2 regions of the Paraclostridium sordellii genome follow, and region 1 is predicted to be linked to the other one. Evidence: riboswitches for the same ligand, from Rfam matches in the RefSeq annotation. Region 1 holds a riboswitch; the other holds the start of a gene.
The links. A riboswitch is a leader RNA that binds a small molecule or an ion and turns the genes downstream of it on or off. The one in region 1 is predicted to bind thiamine pyrophosphate.

Region 1 (10,742 bases):
TTTAAGTAAATATAGGGGAGATATTGATATGAGAAAAGAAATAAGGCTTAGTGGATCTGGGGGACAAGGACTTATTTTAGCAGGAATAATACTTGCAGAAGGAGCAATACTTTCTAATTTAAACTCAGTTCAAACTCAATCTTATGGACCAGAGGCTAGAGGTGGAGCAAGCAAAGCAGAAGTGATAATAAGTGATGGGGAAATAAACTTTCCTAAAGCTAGGAAAGCTGATTTATTACTTTGTTTAACTCAGAAATCATTTGAAGAATATTCAAATACGGTTAAGAAGGATGGAACTATAATAATAGATTCTATTGTGAATGAAAAAGGATTTAAATCTGATGGTGTAGAAATAATTAAGGTTCCAATAATAGAAAGCAGTAAAACTAATTTAGGAAAAGAAATGGTTGCAAATATAGTAGCTTTAGGAGTTATAGGTGAACTAATAGATGAAATAGATAATGATATGTTAAAAAGGGCAATTCTGGGAAGAGTTCCAAAAGGAACTGAAAAATTAAATGAACAAGCTTTTAAACTAGGTCACTCTCTAGTTAATTTAGCTTATTAAAAGAGAAAGGATAAATCCTTTCTCTTTTAAATCAAATTATTAAATTTCATATTTTAGATTAAGTATATAATTCAATTTAAAATATGAAAAATTTTTTTGGTTTTAATTTTCAGAAAATAAAGTTAAAAGAAAAAACTTAAAAATAAAATTCAATTTAAAGGGGGTAGTAGTGTTATGTTTGAAGTTAATTTAAGTATGATTCAAAGCATTGCTTTCACTACAATTGTTTTAATCATAGGTTCCTTTATAAAAGAAAGAGTTAATATATTTAAAAAGTATTGCATTCCTGCGCCAGTTGTTGGAGGATTTTCCTTTGCAATTATATCATTTTTATTAAGAAAAAGTAATTTATTATATATAAATTTTGATACAACCTTACAAAATATACTTATGACAGCTTTTTTTACAACAGTGGGATTTACTGCAAGCATAAGCATTTTAAAAAAAGGAGGATCAAAAGTTCTTAAATTTTTAGTTGTTGCAGTTTTATTAGTCTTAACTCAAAATATAGTTGGGGTATTGTCAGCTAAGGCAATAGGTGTCAATCCTCTTTTAGGATTAATAGCCGGTTCTGTGTCTATGACGGGAGGACATGGAGCATCAGGGGCATTTGGACCAGTAATAGAAAGTAGTGGATTAAATGGAGCTCTTAGTATTTCAATGGCATGTGCTACATTTGGATTAGTATCAGGAAGTATAATAGGTGGTCCGCTTGGGAAAAGACTAATTGAAAAATATAATTTATCTTCAGATGAATGTGAGTCAGATAGAAATAATAATATTTTAGAACTTAGCTTAGAAGGAGATGGAACTTGTCTTGGAATTACAAAAGGTGAGTTATCAGAAATTAAGTTAACAAATTCAGTAATTCAAATTGTAGTTGCTATGGGGTTGGGAACTATAATTTCGTCTATATTCTCATTATTAAAAATAACAATACCTGAGTATATAGGAGCTATGATAATTGCTGCAATAATGAGGAATTTTTCAGATATAAAAGGAATTTGGGAAACTTCTGAGAAAGAATTGTCTACAATTGGTTCTATATGTTTATCGCTTTTTTTATCAATGGCTATGTGCAGTTTAAAATTATGGGAACTTATAGATTTAGCTATACCTATAATTATCGTGCTTGGAGTGCAAACTATAATAATGATTTTATTTGCTTATTTTATAACTTTTAAGGTTATGGGAAAAGATTATACGGCAGCTATTCTTGCAGCAGGGCACTGTGGATTTGGAATGGGGGCAACTCCTAATGGTATTGCTAACATGGAATCTATAACAAGTAAGTATGGACCATCAACAAATGCATTTTTTATACTACCATTGGTGGGAGCATTATTTATAGAGTTTTTTAATTCTGCTACTATAACTACATTTATTAATTTATTAGGATAAAAAAATTTATAACTTATTTAAAATTTAACACAAAAAATGATATAATAGAATTGTATATATGAAATTAAAAGAAGATGCTTAATATTTAAATATAAATCATTAGTAATTATGAGGAGATAAAAATGAACGAAACTAAAGATTTTAAAGATAGCAAACAGTTAATAGACGATATTCAAAAGCAGTATACAAGACTTAGTAAAGGTCAAAAACTTATAGCACAATATTTAATATCAAACTACGACAAAGTAGCATTTATGACAGCTTCAAAGCTTGGGGAAGAAGTAGGTGTTAGTGAATCTACTGTAGTTAGATTTGCAAACGCTTTAGGATTTACAGGATATCCAAAACTTCAAGATGCCCTTCAAGAACTTATAAAAAATAAGTTAACTACAGTGCAGAGAGTAGAAATGAATCAAGAATATTCAGATGATTGTAAGATCTTAAATAAGGTATTAAAAAGTGACATAGATAACATAAAACATACATTAGAAGATTTAAATGAAGAAGTTTTTCAACAAGCATCAGATAAACTTCTTAATGCAAGAAAAATTTATATATTAGGAATGAGAAGTTCATTTAGTATAGCTCAATATCTAGGGTTTTATTTAGATATTATACTAGATAATGTTCATATAATAAGAATGGATATGGGAGATGCATTTGAGCAAGTAGTAAGAGTTACTGATGAAGATGTAGTAGTTGCCATCAGTTTCCCTAGATATTCAAAAAGAAGTCATCAAATTGTAGAATACGCTAAAGCTAAGGGAGCACATGTTATATCAATAACAGATAGTTTATTTGCACCAATAGCAACTATATCAGATACAACTCTTTTAGTTAAAAGTAATATGGCGTCTTTTGTAGATTCATTAGTTCCGGCGCTAAGTCTTTGTAATGCTCTTATAGTATCTATAGGAATGAAAGAAAAAGAAGATATAAAATCTTATTTTGATGATTTAGAAAAAATCTGGGAAAGGTATGGAGTTTATGAGTAAACCTATAAATATACTGGTTACAAATGATGATGGAATTTACGCTTGTGGGATTTTAGAACTTGCAAAAGCTTTTAAAGAAATTGGAAATGTTTATGTAGTTGCTCCGGATACTCAAAGAAGTGCAACAGGGCATGCAATAACAATTCACGATCCTATAATGATAAAAGAAGAAAATATAGAAAAAGGAATTATAGCATATTCCATAAGTGGAACGCCAGCAGATTGTGTAAAAGTTGGAATAGAATCAATTTTAAAGGATGTAGAAATTGATTTAGTTTTAAGTGGGATTAATAATGGTCCTAATTTAGGAACAGATGTAATATATTCAGGTACTGTATCAGCTGCAATAGAAGGGTTAATACAAAATAAACCGTCTATTGCTATATCTTATGATTCCTATAATATTTACAAAGACGATTATAAGAAAGCCTCAGAATTTATAGTTAAACTAGTTAAAAAATTAGAAAGAAATATGAGTATATTTGAAGATTGTATACTAAATGTAAACATGCCTAATAGAGATATAAAAGGATTTAAAATGACTAAATTGGGAATAAGACAATATGAAAATGATATAGATGAAAGATTAAGTCCACATGGAAAGAGATATGTATGGATTGGGGGAAGGGTAAAAATTTTAGAACAAGAAGAAATAAGTGATATATCAGCAGTTGAAGAGGGATATATATCAATAACACCAATAAATATAGACATGACTAATATGGAAAAATTAAAAATATTAGAAGAATTAGATTTATAAAAATAGGTATATAATTATATACCTATTTTTATAATTTAATCAGAAAAATAAATTAATATATTTATAAATCAAAAATTAATATTTTTTTGGAGTTGCTAAAAATTCTTCAATTCTTTTAGATTCGTTTAACTTTTTTAACTCTGTAGCTTTTCTTTCATTTTCCAACTCATCTTCATATTTTATATATTCAACTCCAGACTCTTCTAATAATTGTAAACCTAAGCCTGTAGGGTACTCACCTTTAAAGACTACCTTTTTAATTCCAGCTTGTATTATTGAAATACAGCAAAATACACAAGGCTGAGTAGTTACATATAAAACAGCTCCATTACAACTAGTTCCATTTTTAGCACATTGTATAATTGCATTTGCCTCTGCATGTCCAGCCCTACATAACTCAAGTCCTTGACCTGATGGTATATTTCTTTTTCTTCTTTCACAATAACCAATATCAGAACAGTGTATAGCACCTGAAGGAGCACCATTATAACCAGTGCTAATGATTTGCTTATCCTTACAAATTACAGCACCTACTTGTCTAGAAACACAAGTACTTCTAACCTTTGTTTCCTCTGCTATATTCATAGCCCATTGAGTAAATAAAATTCTCATAGTAATCCTCCAAAATTTCATAGTATATATTTATATTATAATACTATATATTTAAATTCGTATCAATCATAGCTAAGTTTAGTATACTAAATAAATTTGATTTAATATAAATATTTGTGTTAGTATTTATAAAAAATAAATAAAAATAGGAGGAAAAATGTATATAGACTTTCATAATCATCTAGATTTTTATGATAAAGAAGACATCAATAAGATAATTTATGAAATTGAGAATAATAAAATTACTATATTAGCTTGTTCAATGGATGAAAAAAGCTACTTATACAATAAGGAGTTAAGTAAATTAAGCAAATATATAGTACCTATATTTGGAATACATCCTAATAAAGCCCATGAAAATAGAGAAAATATAGATAAATATGATTCTTTGATAAAAGACAGTCAGCTAATTGGAGAGATAGGATTAGACTTTTATTGGATTGAAGATAAAAATACATATAAAAGTCAAATTAAAGTATTTGAATATTTTCTAATTCAAGCTAGAAAATACAGTAAATATATAAATGTACATACAAAAGGAGCAGAAGAGCTTGTATTAGAATTAATAAAAAAATATGATATTTCTACTCAAACTATAATTCATTGGTATAGTGGAGATATAAATGTATTAAAAAAATTAATAGATTTAAATTGTTTATTTACTGCTAGTATAGATTTAAAATACTCAGAAAAAAGTAGAGAAATAGTTAACTTAATACCAACTGAAAATTTACTGGCTGAAACTGATGGACCAACAGCATTACAGTGGATAAGCGGAGAATGGGGTATGCCTAAAAAAATAATGAACGTATACGAAGATATATGCAGAATAAAAAAAATTAATATCTGTGAATTTAAAAATAATTGTCAAAATCATCTAAATAAAATAATTAAATCGAAAATTTAAAATAAAAACGTTGTCAAAAATTAAAAATATAGTATAATTAAGAATATAAAATTAAAAAATAGGGGAGCTATTTTGCTGAGAGGAGATAAGATCTCGACCCTTAACCTGATTTGGATAATGCCAACGTAGGGAAGATATTGTAATTAAAATATTTTTATTTTCAATTAAGACCTAAAAAAGCCTTTTCCATTCGGAGAAGGCTTTTTATATTGGGAATTATAAAATAGGTAATAAAATAATAAAAAGGGGTGATAAATATGGTAATAGCTGATATAGCTGTGATACCACTAAGACCAAATAAAGGAGAGGAGGAGATGTATAAGGTAGTTGATTATTGTATAGAGATTATAAAACATAGTGGACTAAAATATGAGATAGGTGCAAACTCAACAACGATAGAGGGAAATTTTGATGATGTTTTTGATATTTTAAAAAAAGTACATAAAGCTCCATTTAAACTTGGATGTGAAAGAGTTATAACAACTTTTAGAATTGACGAAAAGCATGGAGGCATAACGATTAATGAAAAGCTTAAAAATCATAGGTAGAAAAAATGAATATATCTACTCAATAATAACTTTTTTGATATTAGTTATTATATGGCAATTGTATGTAGATATTAAAGAGGTACCTCAATACATACTACCTAGCCCTATAGATATAATACAAATATTTTTTGATGATTATCAAAATTTAATTTCAAATAGTTTTGTGACATTATATGAATCTATAGTAGGTTTTGTTTTAGCATTAATAATAGCTATATGTATAGGAATATTAATGGATTTTTTGCCAATATTAAAAAAATGTTTTTATCCAATTTTAGTAGTTTCACAAACTATACCTACAATAACTATTGCACCTTTGTTGGTAATATGGTTTGGCTTTGATACACTACCTAAAATTTTAATGGTTTCATTAACTTGTTTTTTCCCTATATTTGTAAGTTTAGTTGATGGATTTGAAAATGTAGATAAAGATTATATAAATTTATTTAGAACTATGAATAGTAATAAATTACAAACTTTTATTCACTTAAAATTTCCCATGAGCTTGGAAAACTTGTTCTCTGGAATAAAAATTTCAGCAACATATATGGTTGTGGCTGCCACTGTTGCTGAATGGTTAGGTGGAACTAAAGGATTAGGAGTATATATGGTAAAAGCTAAAAGTTCTTATGCATTAGATAAAGTTTTTGCATCCACTATAATAGTTATTTTATTTAGCTTAATTTTTGTAGGGATAACACAAGTAGTTAAAAAGATTGTAATAAAGCACACTTAATATCAGGAGGATAATGTATGAAATTAAAAAAGTTAATTTCTTTAACTATAATGGGGATAGTTAGTATTAGTATGTTTACAGGATGTACAAGCGAAAAAAAAGAGAGCAAGGACAAAGATATAACTATGGTACTTGATTGGACTCCAAATACTAATCATACAGGTTTATATGTTGCACTAGAAAAAGGTTACTTTAAAGATGAAGGACTTAATGTAGAAATTGTACAACCATCAGAGGGAGGTGCATCTACACTAGTTGCTACAGGAAAGGCTGATTTTGGTATAAGTTATCAAGAAGAAGTTACATTTGCTAAAACTAGTAAAGATCCATTACCTATAAAGGCTGTAGCAACTATTTTACAACATAATACATCTGGATTTGCATCACCTAAAGAAAAAAATATTACTTCACCAAAAGATTTTGAAAATAAAGTTTATGGGGGCTGGGGTTCTCCATCTGAAGATGCAATACTAGATTCAGTAATGAAAAAGGAAAATAAAAAATTTTCCAATTTAGAGGTTGTAAATGTAGGAGAAGATGATTTTTTTACTGCTGTAAATAAAAATATAGATTTAATGTGGATATTTGAAGGATGGACAGGAATAGAAGCAAAACAAAAAGGTATAGACTTAAATTACATACCACTTAAAGATTTAGATAAAAGATTAGATTATTACACACCTTTAATAATAAGTAATGAAAAATTAATAAAAGAAAAACCAGAAACTGTTAGGAAATTTATAAATGCTACAAGTAAGGGATATGAATATTCTATAAATCATCCAGAGGAGTCTGCGAAAATACTTCTAAAGTATTCACCAGAAATAAATGAAAATTTGGCTATTGAAAGTCAAAAATTCTTATCTAAACAGTATAAATCAGATGCTAGTAAATGGGGAGAAATGAAAGATAGTGTATGGAATAATTATACTGAATTTTTAAAAGAATATAAACTTATAGAAAAGGATTTAAAGCCAAGTGATGCATATACAAATGAATTCTTACCCAAATAATAAACAAAAGTTAATTATTGATAATATTAGTAAAAAATATGGTGAAAGTAAAATTATAGAAGATATAAGCTTACATGTAGATGAAGGAGAAATTATATCGATATTAGGACCTAGTGGGAGTGGAAAGAGCACCTTATTCAATATAATAACAGGATTGAGCAATGAATATAGTGGAAAGATAGTTATAAATGGAAAAATTAGTTATATGCAACAAAAAGATTTACTACTTCCATATAAAAATATTATAGATAATGTTTCATTACCATTATTAATAAATAATGAAAAAAAAATAAGAGCAAGAGAAAGAGTAAAAAAATATTTTGAAGAATTTGGGCTAGAGGGATACGAATATAATTATCCAAGTGAATTATCTGGGGGAATGAGACAGCGAGTTAACTTTTTAAGAACTTTTATAAATAGTAAAGATTTAATGCTTCTAGATGAACCTTTTGCGGCTTTAGACTCAATAACAAAGTCTAAAATGCAGGAATGGCTAATAAATGTTAAAGGAAAGTTTAACTCTACTATACTTTTAATTACACATGATATAGATGAAGCTATAAAGTTATCTAATAGAATATATTTATTGTCAGATAAACCAGCAAAGATAAAAAAAGAATTTAATTTAAAAGATACAAATTATGATTTTGGAAATGAAAATTACATAAATCTAAAAAAAGAAATAATAAGTCTACTTTAAAGTAGGCTTATTTTGTATTGAATATACTAAAAAAAATAGAAAAAATTGTATCTAAAATACAATGACTATAATTATTTTTAATGGTATTATCTAGAGAAAAACGTATAAAGGAGGAATTATGTCGAAAATCCTTTTTAAAAATGCAAAGCTAAGAGGGCAAGCAGAGTTAAAAGATATATTGGTAGTTGATGGAATTATAGAAAAGATAGAAAATGAATTAAAATGTATAGATGAAAATAATAACGATATAGAAGTTATTGATTTAAATAAAAATTTGACTATACCGCCTTATGTAGAACCTCATATACATTTAGATTATGTATATACTGCACATACTCCAGGGGCTACAAACTCATCAGGAACATTATTCGAAGGTATACAAAGATGGTCGGAGTCTAAAAATAATTTAAACAAAGATGAGGTAAAGGAAAGAGCTAAAATAGCATTAAAAAAGCAGATTACTACAGGTATACAACATATAAGAACACATGTTGATGTAACTGATAAAAAATTAACAGCTCTTAAGTCTATGCTAGAATTAAAAGAAGAATTAAAAGAAATTGTTGATATGCAGATAATAGCTTTTCCTCAAGAAGGGATGTATGCATATAAAGGTGGAGATGAATTAGTTGAAGAAGCTCTAAAAATGGGGGCTGATGTTGTTGGCGCAATTCCACATTTTGAATATACTAGAGAATTTGGTGAAAAATCAGTTAAAAAGGCTATAGAGTTAGCATTAAAGTACGATAAATTAATTGATATACATTGTGATGAAACTGATGACGAACAATCTAGATTTTTAGAGGTTTTAGCAGCTCATTCATACATAGAAGGAATAGGGGAGAAAGTAACTGCAAGTCATACATGTGCAATGCACTCTTACAATAATGCATATACATATAAGCTATTTAAACTTTTAAAAGAATCTAAATTAAACTTTATAGCTTGTCCAACAGAAAATATACATCTTCAGGGAAGGTTTGATACTTATCCTAAAAGACGTGGGATAACTAGAGTAAAAGAGATGGTAGAAGCTGGATTAAATGTATGTTTTGCACAAGATTCAATATCAGATCCTTGGTATCCATTAGGAACTGGGAATCTTATGAATATACTTGATGCAGGAATACATATATGTCAAATGATGAGCTTTGAAGAAATAAATAATTCTTTAGATTTAATAACTATAAATGGAGCTAAAACTTTAAATATAGAAAAAAATTATGGAATTAAGGTTGGCAATAAGGCTAATTTTATAGTTTTAAATGCTAAAAATGAGTTTGAAGCAATAAGAGAAAGAGTAGGTGTCTTATACTCAATTAGAGATGGAAAAGTACTATTTGAAAAAATTCCTGAAGTTATAAAAAGTAACTGTGACTTTATAAAGTAGATTAAAAAGATAATATATGTATATATGCTATAATTAAAAAATAAACTTAATAGATTGAAAGGATATTTTTTATGATAAGTTGCAAAGATTTACTAACACTTAATGCATTTAAATATATTAAATTAGTTGCAGGAGAAGGTGGAATATATAAAAGTGTAACTTGGACATATATATGTGAAACTTTAGATTTTAGCAAATGGATAAATGGAGGAGAGTTAATTTTTATAACTGGAATGGGAATGGATTTAGGTGAGAATTCATTAACTGATTTAATTAAAGATTGTGCAAATCAAAATGTAGCTGGATTAGTTATACTTACTAATAGTGAATATATAAATGAAATACCAAAGGATTGTGTAGATATAGCAAATAAAGTTAATCTACCTCTTTTTAATATGTCTTGGGATATAAAATTAATAGATGTAACAAAAGAAATCTCAAATTATATAATAGAAAAAAGTTTTATTAATAACAAAGAAAAAGAACTTTTAAAAGAACTCTTATTTAATTCATCTTTAAGTAAAGAAAGAGTTTATAAACTTCTTAAACATTGTAACTTCAAATTTAAAGAATTATCATTAGTAGCCGTATTTAATGTTTTAAATGTTCATATATACAATTTAGATTATGTTGCAAATTATATAAAATTAAAATTATCAAAAGTAGAAGCATCTTTTATATTAGAAATATTTGAAAATAATGTTTTATGTATAGTTAGCATAGATCAACCTAACAAACAAAAGATTAAAGAAACATTAAAATCTATAAATGAATACTTAAATGAAAGTATTTTTTCTATACTAAGCATTGGAAGAAACTACAAAGATATATTTAGTTTGAAAAAAAGTTATGAAGAAGCATTAAATTTAATAAGCTTTTATAATTATGAAGATATGAAATTAAAATATATAGATTATGAGAATATGGGATTTTATAAGCTACTATTTGATTTTAATGATATAGATAAATTAAGTTTGTATAAAGAAGATATTTTAGGCAAGCTAATAGATTATGATAAAAGAAAAAGTACAAGCTTTATGAATACTTTAAAAGTATATATATTTAATAATTCTAATTTATTAAGCACTTCTAAAAAATTATTTATACATAGA
Region 2 (10,742 bases), 1.1 Mb from region 1:
CATAACTATTGCCTTTCTAGCATTTTCATTTGCTAAAACTGCATATGGATCTGCAGACTTTGAAGAGCCTGAGTTACCGCCTGATGAACCAGTGTTAGAACAACCTGTTAATGCCAATATACCAGATGATGATAGAGCAAATAATAAAGCAAGTTTTTTTCTTAATACCATAAAAAGATTCCCCCCAATATATTAATTATTAAAAATAATAAGGATAAACTAAAGAAATTATTTATGATTAAAAAATTCGGATAAGTTAAATTTAAGATTAGCTAAATAAAATTAAGTGTTATGATATATTGTTAAAAATATGTTTTTTAAAATTGATAAAAAAATTTTACGAATGAATTAATATATATACTATGAGTATAGCAATGGTAAATAAAATTAGCAATTGAGAAAAATATTTTTTAATAAAGAAAAAATAATCCTTTTGACTCAATAATAAAATCTTACTTTGAATTATAACTGAATAATAATTTTTTAATAGAGGAATAATAATAAAAAAATTATTTAATGAGGTGATAGTATGGAAATGAATACACAAGATTGTCTAAAAAAAGCATTACTAGATACTCAAGAGAAAGTTAGAGATTTTATGGCATATGCTGATGTAATAGAAGATAAGGAACTAAGTAAATGCTTTAGAGAGTTTGCTAAGGTTGAAGGGTTACAAGCTCAAAAGTTACAAGAGCATATAGAAAACTTTAAGTAAATAAATAAAAAACATTAGTTTATTAAACTAATGTTTTTTATTTATTTACTTAAGTATTATTTTAATAAATCTATACAAAAATAATTAAAAATATAAATTTATAAAAATATAAAAAATTAATTGAAAAAATTTAATTAAAAAATTAATTTAAAAAAGTGAAAGGTATTTTTAATAAAAGTTCAAAAAAATTTCAATTGTTATTTTAATGACAGTATTCAATTATTTAAATTTACCTCAATAGTGAAAATTTTCCAAATATAGAACTTGCATTTTTGATAAAAAAAGACTGATTATCAGTTAATTGTCAGAAAATTTAAGAATATTTATGAAAACGATTCGATGAAATGCTGTTGACAATGAGTTTTAAAAATATATAATAGAAAACGTAATTATACAAATTTTTCGGGAGGAGAACAGCAATGTCTGATCAAAACAGAAATTTAACGTGGCAAAATATAGCTTTAATGGGATTTGTCATGGTATGGGGATTTGGAAATGTTGTAAACAACTTTGCAAATCAAGGACTTACAGTAGTATTTTCATGGATATTTATGATAGCACTATACTTTGTACCATACGCTTTAATGGTAGGAGAGTTAGGATCTGCATTTAAGGATTCACAAGGTGGAGTATCAGCTTGGATAAGATCAACTACAACACCGATGCTTGCATTTATGGCAGGATGGACATACTGGGTTGTACACGTTCCTTACTTGGCTCAAAAGCCACAAGCTTTATTAATAGCACTTTCTTGGGCTATAAGTCCATCAGGAGAATTAGCAGAAGTTTTAAAAGCTTTAAACCCTTTAATATTACAATCAATGGTTTTAGCGGTATTTTTAGTATTCTTATATATATCAACTAAAGGGGTAAAAGTATTAAAAGTTATAGGTAATATAGCTGGTATGTCAATGTTTATAATGTCATTACTATATATAGTATTAGGGTTAGCAGCTCCTGCAATAACAGGTCATGTTGCAACACCAGATATAACAGTTAAATCATTTGTTCCTAAGTTTGATTTTGCATACTTAACAACTTTATCAATGTTAGTATTTGCAGTTGGAGGATGTGAAAAAATAGCTCCATATGTAAACAATACAAAGAATCCATCTAAGAACTTCCCTAAAGGAATGTTAGTATTAGCTGGAATGGTTGCAGTATGTGCGCTTTTAGGATCTATTGCTATGGGTATGATGTTTAATGCAAATGCTATACCAGAAGATTTAATGATGAATGGTCAATACTATGCATTCCAATTACTTGGAGAACACTATGGATTAGGTAGCTTATTTGTTATAGTTTATGCTTTAGCTAATACTGCTGCTCAATTATCTGCATTAGTATTTTCAATAGATGCACCACTTAGAGTACTATTAGGTGAAGCTGATTCTAACTTTATACCTAAAGCTTTATCTAAAACAAATAAAAATGGTGTTTTAGTTAATGGATATATAATGACTGCTATATTAGTTTCTACTTTAATAGTAGTTCCTGCATTAGGTATAGGTAATACTAATGAATTATTCAACTGGTTACTAAAATTAAACTCAGTTGTAATGCCAATGAGATACCTATGGGTATTCTTAGCTTACATGGGTCTTAAGAAGATGAGTAGCAAGTTTAAAACAGAGTATAAGTTTATAAAAAGTAATAAGTTTGGATTTATAGTAGGAGCTTGGTGTTTTGGGTTTACTGCATTTGCATGTATAATGGGTATGTTCCCAACAGATGTAGCTGCATTTAGCTCTGAGTGGATATTTAGAGTTTCACTAAATGTTATAACTCCATTAGTATTAATGGGAATAGGATTAATACTACCTGTTATAGCTAAGAAAACTAATGGAAACAGTGAAAATAAACAAGCTAGTTAACATATAAATGAGTGAAGAATTCTTCACTCATTTTTTTTATGTGTTTTATAAATTAATAAAATATTGTAATCTATAATTATTAATATTTAAATTAACAACTTGTTTAATAAGAAAGAGGTATATTTATGAAAAATGATTCATTAGTAAATTTTAAAGAAATAGAAAGCCTAACAAAGCTTGATAAAAAAACATTAGTAGAAAGAACTTTAAAGCTTTCTGAAGAAGTAGGAGAAGTATCACAAGCTGTTTTAAGCTACTCAAAGGCTTGTGGATGTGAATATAAAAATAAAACTAAAGAAGATGTAGTTGAAGAGTGTCTAGATGTAATAATAGTAGCTAGTTCAATAATAAGTCAAAGTTGTGAAAATAATGTAGATTTAGAAGAAGTAAAAAAAATATATGATAAGAAACTATCAAAGTGGAAAGAAAAATGCCAATCTTAAAAACTAAGTATACACATAATTATAGTAATTAACATAAATATTACAAAGTTTAATAGTATTTTAGATAGATAAACTCATTTCTATAAAGTAATACTATATATACTTATTAAATAAATCTTCATAATATGCATAATAAATTAAAAAAATAAAGGTATCAATATGCATATTGTCAAAATATATTTATAAAAGTATAAAGTAGATTGGAGATGAGTTATGGAAAGAAAAATGTATCTATCTGAATCAGACTCGGTATTAGGTGGAGTTTGTGGAGGAATATCTGAGTTTTTTGGATTTAACTCTACAACGCTTAGAATAGTGTTTGTCATATTTGTAATATTAGGCGGAGGGTCTGTAGCATTTTACATAGCACTTTTGTTTCTTATGCCTAGAAAATAAATTAAACATATAAGAGGTTATATAAAAATAGTATTTTAATTAGGGTTGATATTTATCCTGATGATATTATCTTTGTATAGCCTTTTTTAATGCTTTTATTAAAATTTTATATGAAAAAGTTACAAAACTATAAAGATTACAAAAAATTAAAAAAATTTTTTGATTTAAATTTATATATATAACTATTTATAAAACTCTGAAATTCCAATGTATTGAGCTTGTAACAAATTGTAACTCTTTTGTAACCCTTTTAAGTTTTTTTGTGCTTTAGGTGTTTACAAACAAACAAAAATGTATTACCATTAATAACAACTTGAAAATAGTTACGAAAAAGTAACAAAGTTAAAAAATATGGATAAGACAAAACAATATAATTAATAATATATAATTTTATTTGGTTAAATAGGGAGGAATTTTATGAGTATGAATAAAAGAGCACAAAAATCATTGGTATTAGCATTAGGATTGGTAGTTGGTGGTTTATATGCATCAACAAATAATATATACGCAGCAGAAAAAGAAATAGTAACTGCACAATCATTAAACGTAAGAAAAGGACCATCTGTAGAAAATGATAGAGTGGGATCATTAGATAGAGGAATGGTTGTTGAAATATTAGAGTCTAACAATGGATGGAACAAAGTTAAGCTTTCAAATGGAGAAGAAGGCTGGGTAAATGGGGATTACACTGCTAAAGAAAAAGGTACAGTAACTGCAACTAAATTAAATGTAAGAAAAGGACCATCTGTAGAAAACGATAAAATAGGATTATTAGATAATAATACAGTTGTTGAAATATTAGAAGATCAAGATAACTGGTATAAAATAAAATTAGATGATAACCAAGAAGGTTGGATTTCTGGAGATTATGTATTAACAGAATCTCAAGCAAATGAGCAAGCTAAAAAGCAACAAGTAAGTAAAAAATCTCAAAATAATAAAGAGGTTAAAGAAGTTAAAGCTGCAGCTGTAAGTGAAAATACTGCAAATAATACTGTTGAGCAAAAAAATGATACAGCAGTATCTGAAACAAGTCAAAATAATACAGCTACTAAGCCTGAAGAAAATACTCAAAAAGAGGAAACAACAGCTTCTAACAACAATAATACAGGTCGTTTAATGACTGTTAATGCAACTGCATATGCAGGACATACAATAACTGCTACAGGAACAACTCCAAAGTGGGGAACAATAGCAGTAGACCCTTCAGTAATACCTTATGGAACAAAAGTATATATACCTAAGTTTGATATGGTATTTACAGCAGAAGACTGTGGAGGAGCTATAAAAGGTAATAAAATAGATATATTCATGAATAGTGAAGCTGAGTGTAACAGCTTTGGTAGACAAAATATAGAAATACAAATATTAGGATAATTAAAAACAGAAATTGATCTAAAGGTTTAAGGGATGATTTTAAATAAAACGGTATTAAGTAATTTTACTTAATACCGTTTTTTATTTTTGCAAATAAAACCAAATAATCGTTATCCTATGAACTATAATAAAAAAATACTAGTAATAGTTTGATATTTAAGTTTTTTCAGTAAATTTAAAAAATTATATAAGGTAATAAAGTGATAATGAAGAATAAAATAAAGTCTGATAGGAAAATACTTAAAAAAATTAAGAAAAAAGCTTTATAAATTATATAAAACTTTAAAAAATTACACAAAATGCGGGTTTTAATGTATAATATAAATATAATAAAGAGACGGAGGACATAAAATATGAGGAAACTTGGATTAACTAGCAAAATTTTAATCGGACTATTTTTAGGTATGTTATTTGGTATAATTCTTAGTAAAATGCCAGGAGGATATATAAAAGATACTTTATTATTAGGTGGATTTATAAATGTTATCGGAAGTGGATTTACAAAAGCTATAAAGATGATGGTAGTGCCTTTGGTATTTGTATCTTTAGTTTGTGGAGTATCTGCAATGGAAGATATAAAGAAACTTGGAAGAATCGGATTTAAAACTATGGGATTTTATTTAACAACTACAGCTCTTGCTATATGCGTATCTTTAGCTTTAGGAGCAATGTTAAAGCCTGGTGCAGGACTTGATTTAGGAACAGTTGCATCTCAAAGTACCACAATAGCTAAAAATCAGTCTTTATCGGAAATAGTATTAAACATAATTCCTTCAAACCCAATAGAATCTTTTGTAAAAGGAGAAATGTTACAAATAATATTCTTTGCAATGCTTACAGGAATTTCAATGAGTTTAGTTGGTCAAAAAGCTCAACCTTTAAAAAATATATTTGAAAGTGCAAATGAAGTTTGTATGAAGATGGTTGGCGTTATAATGAATTTTGCTCCATTTGGAGTATTTGCTCTTATAACAAATACTTTCGCAACAGTTGGTACACAAGCTATCGGTTCATTAGTTAAGTATATATTAGTAGTTTTATTTGGGCTTTTAATACATGTTGTTGTAGTTTATGGAGGTTCACTTAAAATATTTACTAAATTTAGTTTTATAGATTTTGCTCGTAAGTTCACTAAAGTAGCAGCAGTTACTTTTTCAACAGCTTCAAGCAATGCATCTGTACCAGTAAGTTTAGAGCTTATGGAAGAAATGGGTGTAAGCAAGAGTATACGTTCGTTTACTATACCTATGGGAGCTACTATAAATATGGACGGAACAGCTATAATGCAAGGTGTAGCAGCATTATTTATAGCTCAAGTTTATGGAGTTAACTTAGGAATAAATGATATGTTAACAATAGTGTTAACAGCAACATTAGCATCAGTTGGAACAGCAGGTGTTCCGGGAGTCGGAATGATAATGCTATCTATGGTTCTTCAATCAGTAGGACTTCCACTTGAAGGAATCGGACTTATAATGGGAGTTGAAAGAATAATAGATATGTTTAGAACAACAGTAAACGTAATGGGAGACAACACTTGCACATTAGTTGTTGCAAGTAGTGAAAAGGAATTTGAAGAAGATTCTATAAGAGAAGTAGAAGTAGCTTAATAAAAAAACACCCCCTCAATATAAAATATTGAGGGGGTGTTTTTTATATAAACTTTTTGTTGACATATGTATAAACTAAGCTATAATAAAATTGTAATCTAAAATGAATAGCTAGGGGTGCCTTATGGCTGAGAGATGAATTTTTATTCATTAACCCTCAAACCTGATCTGGATAATGCCAGCGTAGGAAAGCTTTACTTAATATACAAATGAAATTTATTTGCATAGAAATTTAAGGCCATATTCCTACATAGGAATATGGCCTTTTGTTATTAAATGAAACTTACAAGAACTATAAGGGGGACTACAAAATGGAAAAATACAAAATACCAACTCTTACAATAGCAGGTTCTGATTCATCAGGAGGAGCTGGGATTCAAGCTGACTTAAAAACCTTCAGTGCTATAGGAACCTATGGAATGAGTGTTATAACTGCTATTACAGCTCAAAGTACACAAGGAGTATTTTTAGTAGAAGACTTAAGTAAGGAAATAATTAAAAAGCAAATAGAGGTTGTATTTGATGATATACCACCTAAAGCCGTAAAAATAGGTATGGTATCAAGTCCGGAAATAATAAGAGTTATAGTTGATACTCTAGGTAAGTATAATCCTAAAAATCTAGTAGTAGATCCAGTTATGATTTCTAAAAGTGGATATTCACTTTTAAAGCCAGAAGCTAAAGAGAACTTAGTTAAGTATCTTATACCTAAAGCGTACATATTAACACCTAATACACTAGAAGCAGAAGAAATAGCAGGAATTAAAATAAATAATCTAGATGATATGAAATTAGTTGGAGAAAAGATTTTAGGATTAGGACCTAATTATGTTCTTATGAAAGGTGGTCATTTAGATGGAGATGCAATAGATGTTTTAATTGGAAAAGATACTTTTGAAACTTATAAGAGTGAAAGATTAGATATGAAAAATACTCATGGGACAGGTTGTACATTATCTTCTGCTATAACTGCATACTTAGCACTAGGATTAGATGTTAAGGAAGCGGTTTTGGAAGCTAAAAAATATATAACAAATGCAATAAAATATAGTTTTGACATAGGCAAAGGTGTAGGGCCTGTACATCATTTCTATAAATTTGATTTAAATAAATAATAAACTAAGGTAAACGGGGGAGATAAAATATGTTTAATTTATTAAGTAAAGTAAGAGAGGTTAATCCATTAGTACTTCATTATACAAATGAAGTAACTATAAACGATTGTGCAAATATAACACTTGCTTTAGGTGCAAGTCCGCTTATGAGTTATTCTTATGAAGAAATCGAAGAGATAATTCCAATTGCAAGTTGTGTTGTTATAAATATAGGAACAATGAATTCATCACATACAGAATTATTTTTAAAGGCTGGAAAAATTGCTAATAAATTTAATAAACCAGTTGTATTAGATCCAGTAGGTGTATTTGCTACTAAATCGAGAGCCTTATTAGTAGAAAAGTTATTAAACGAAGTTAAGTTTGATGTTATAAAAGGAAATGCATCAGAGATAAAATACATAGGTGGATTTGATGTAAAGGGAAAAGGTGTAGATTCTTTTGAAGAAGATGAAAATATAGATGACATAATAAAAAAAGTAGCTAAAAAATTAGAATGTGTAGTAGCTTCAACAGGAAAGATTGATGTTATAACTGATGGAGAAAAAGTTATAAAGATTGACAATGGATCTTCAAAACTAAAAAGTATAACAGGAACAGGATGTATGAGTGCTAGTTTAATAGGAAGTTACTTAGGAATTAGTGAAAATAAATTAGAATCGGCTAGTATGGGTATTCTTACAATGAGCTTATGTGGAGAACTAGCAGATAAAGACAACATAGGGATTGGAAGCTTTAAGGTAAGTTTAATGGATAATATATATAGCTTAAATAAAGAAACATTAAATAAATTCTCTAGGGTGGAGGTGCTTTAGTGAAGTTTACAGATTATTTATTCGATGAAGTTAAAGATATATGGGAAAGCTACTTAAATCATCCTTTTGTAAAGGAAATAGGAGAAGGAACATTACCAAAAGAAAAATTTAAAAGCTATCTTATACAAGATTATTTATATTTAAAAGAGTTCTCAAAGGTATTTGCAATGGGAATAGTAAAATCAGCAACTATTAAGGAAATGAAGTTTTTTAATAGGGCGGCAAAAGGGTCAATGGAAGATGAAGCTGCTATACACATAGATTATATGAAAAAACTAGATATACCGCCAGTAGAAGCAGAAAAGTGTGAACTTGAAATGGTTTCAAGTAGTTATACAAGTTATATGCAAGCAGTAGCTTTAACAGGTGGAGTAAAAGAAATAGTAATGGCAACTCTACCTTGTAACTGGAGTTATAACTATATAGGACATTACTTATATGAAACATACAAAGATACTTTAGATACAAACTATTATAAAGATTGGATAAAAATGTATGCAGATAATGAATTTGATGAATTATTAAAAGAATGGTTAGATTATACAAACAATTTATGTAGTAATTTAAGTGAAGAGGAAATGAAAAAACTTACAGAAATATTTATAAAATCTAGCTTATATGAATTAGATTTTTGGAATATGGCATATGAAAAAGTAAAAGAGGCGAGTATTTAATGACAAGTATATTAATAATTCTTATAAGTATAGGATTATTTTGGGTTTATATAAAAGATATAAACAAAACTAAGTTTACGACAAAGGAAATAGTTGTAATAGCTATGTTTAGTGCAATATCTTTTATATTGTATATGATACAATTTATAAAATATCCACAAGGTGGAGGAATCACATTATTTTCTATGTTGCCTCCTATGCTATTAGCTATATTATATGGAAGATGTGCAGGTGTTACAGGGGGATTAGTGTTTGGATTATTAAAACTGTTAAATGGCGTATATGTAGTTCATCCAGCACAGTTTATACTAGATTATTTATTATCTACTATGGCACTTGGACTAGCAGGAGAATTTGGAACAGATAAAAAGATTGATATTGTAAAAGGTTGTTTATTTGCAAGTGCTTTAAGTGTAATAGTAAATATAATTTCAGGTGTAGTATTTTTCGGCCAATATGCGCCAAAAGGAATGAACATATTATTATATTCTTGTATATACAATATATCTAGTTCTGGAGTTGAAGGAATACTTTCAACTATAATATTAGTTTTATTACCAATAAAAAGATTTCAAAAAGTTTTAAAGGTATCTAAAAACTAGAAGGAGATATAAAAATGAAAGAAAAATTAAAATTATATTTAGTTACTGATTCAGAAATTTTAAAGGAAAGAGACTTTTATAAATGTATAGAAGATGCTTTAAAAGGAGGGGTAACTACATTACAATTAAGAGAAAAAAATGTTAATGGAAAAGAATTTTTAGAAAAAGCATATAAATTAAGAGAACTTACTAAAAAATATAATGTACTTTTTATAATAAATGATAGAGTTGATATTGCTATGCTTTGTGATGCAGATGGAGTGCATGTAGGTCAAAGTGACATTCCACTAAGAGAAGTTAGAAAGTTAGTTGGAGATAATAAGATAATAGGAGTATCAGCACACAATATAAAAGAAGCTATGGAAGCTAAAAATAATGGAGCTGATTATATAGGAGTAGGTGCAATGTTTAATACATCTACTAAAAATGATGCAACATTAGTAACATTAAAAGAATTAGAGGAAATAGATAAAGGTGTAGAGATACCTAAAGTTTTAATAGGGGGAATAACTTTAGATAATATATCTACATTTAAGGATATAAATGTAGATGGATATGCAATAGTATCAGCTATATTAAATAGTGATGATATATATAATGAATGTTTAAAATGGAGGAAAACAAATGATTAATGCGATTATAATAATAGGAAGTATAGCGTTTTTCATATATTATCTTAAAGGTTTAAAAAATACTAAGTTTAATGCAAAACTAATAGTTACAATAGGTATGTTTAGTGCTATATCATATATACTTAGCATGATAGAATTTATAAAATATCCACAAGGTGGAGGAATTTCACTATTTTCAATGTTACCAACAATGTTATTATCAGTATTATGTGGAAATACTATAGGAATAACTGGGGGGCTATTATATGGTTTATTAAAGCTATTAAAAGGGGCTTATATAATTCACCCAGCGCAATTTTTATTAGACTATATTCTACCAACGATGTTACTTGGACTAGCTGGAATATTTGGAAAAGAAAAAAAATCAAAAGTTATATTAGGGTGTTTATTTGCCTTAGTACTTAGTGTATCTATGAATATAATATCTGGATGCGTATTCTTTGGACAATATGTACCTAAAGGTATGAATATATTTGTTTATTCATTCTT

Region 2: another riboswitch for thiamine pyrophosphate. It lies ahead of thiD (bifunctional hydroxymethylpyrimidine kinase/phosphomethylpyrimidine kinase); the one in region 1 lies ahead of ATCC9714_RS09250 (MTH1187 family thiamine-binding protein).

What each region holds. Positions count from the first base shown of each region.
Region 1 is NZ_LN679998.1:1,931,086-1,941,827, reverse strand. Features, by position in the region: gene ATCC9714_RS09285 (2-oxoacid:ferredoxin oxidoreductase subunit beta) at 1-9, shown strand, start outside; gene ATCC9714_RS09280 (2-oxoacid:acceptor oxidoreductase family protein) at 29-568, shown strand; gene gltS (sodium/glutamate symporter) at 743-1,969, shown strand; gene ATCC9714_RS09270 (MurR/RpiR family transcriptional regulator) at 2,092-2,964, shown strand; gene surE (5'/3'-nucleotidase SurE) at 2,957-3,724, shown strand; gene ATCC9714_RS09260 (deoxycytidylate deaminase) at 3,800-4,336, opposite strand; gene ATCC9714_RS09255 (TatD family hydrolase) at 4,494-5,243, shown strand; TPP riboswitch at 5,294-5,394, shown strand; gene ATCC9714_RS09250 (MTH1187 family thiamine-binding protein) at 5,501-5,791, shown strand; gene ATCC9714_RS09245 (ABC transporter permease) at 5,766-6,527, shown strand; gene ATCC9714_RS09240 (ABC transporter substrate-binding protein) at 6,545-7,540, shown strand; gene ATCC9714_RS09235 (ABC transporter ATP-binding protein) at 7,521-8,240, shown strand; gene codA (cytosine deaminase) at 8,359-9,630, shown strand; gene ATCC9714_RS09225 (PucR family transcriptional regulator) at 9,702-10,742, shown strand, end outside.
Region 2 is NZ_LN679998.1:851,869-862,610, forward strand. Features, by position in the region: gene ATCC9714_RS04140 (ABC transporter substrate-binding protein) at 1-171, opposite strand, end outside; gene ATCC9714_RS04145 (hypothetical protein) at 530-715, shown strand; gene ATCC9714_RS04150 (APC family permease) at 1,135-2,589, shown strand; gene ATCC9714_RS04155 (MazG-like family protein) at 2,715-3,032, shown strand; gene ATCC9714_RS04160 (PspC domain-containing protein) at 3,246-3,428, shown strand; gene ATCC9714_RS04165 (SH3 domain-containing protein) at 3,846-4,805, shown strand; gene ATCC9714_RS04170 (dicarboxylate/amino acid:cation symporter) at 5,159-6,415, shown strand; TPP riboswitch at 6,519-6,622, shown strand; gene thiD (bifunctional hydroxymethylpyrimidine kinase/phosphomethylpyrimidine kinase) at 6,727-7,530, shown strand; gene thiM (hydroxyethylthiazole kinase) at 7,560-8,345, shown strand; gene tenA (thiaminase II) at 8,345-9,019, shown strand; gene thiT (energy-coupled thiamine transporter ThiT) at 9,019-9,621, shown strand; gene thiE (thiamine phosphate synthase) at 9,636-10,253, shown strand; gene thiT (energy-coupled thiamine transporter ThiT) at 10,246-10,742, shown strand, end outside.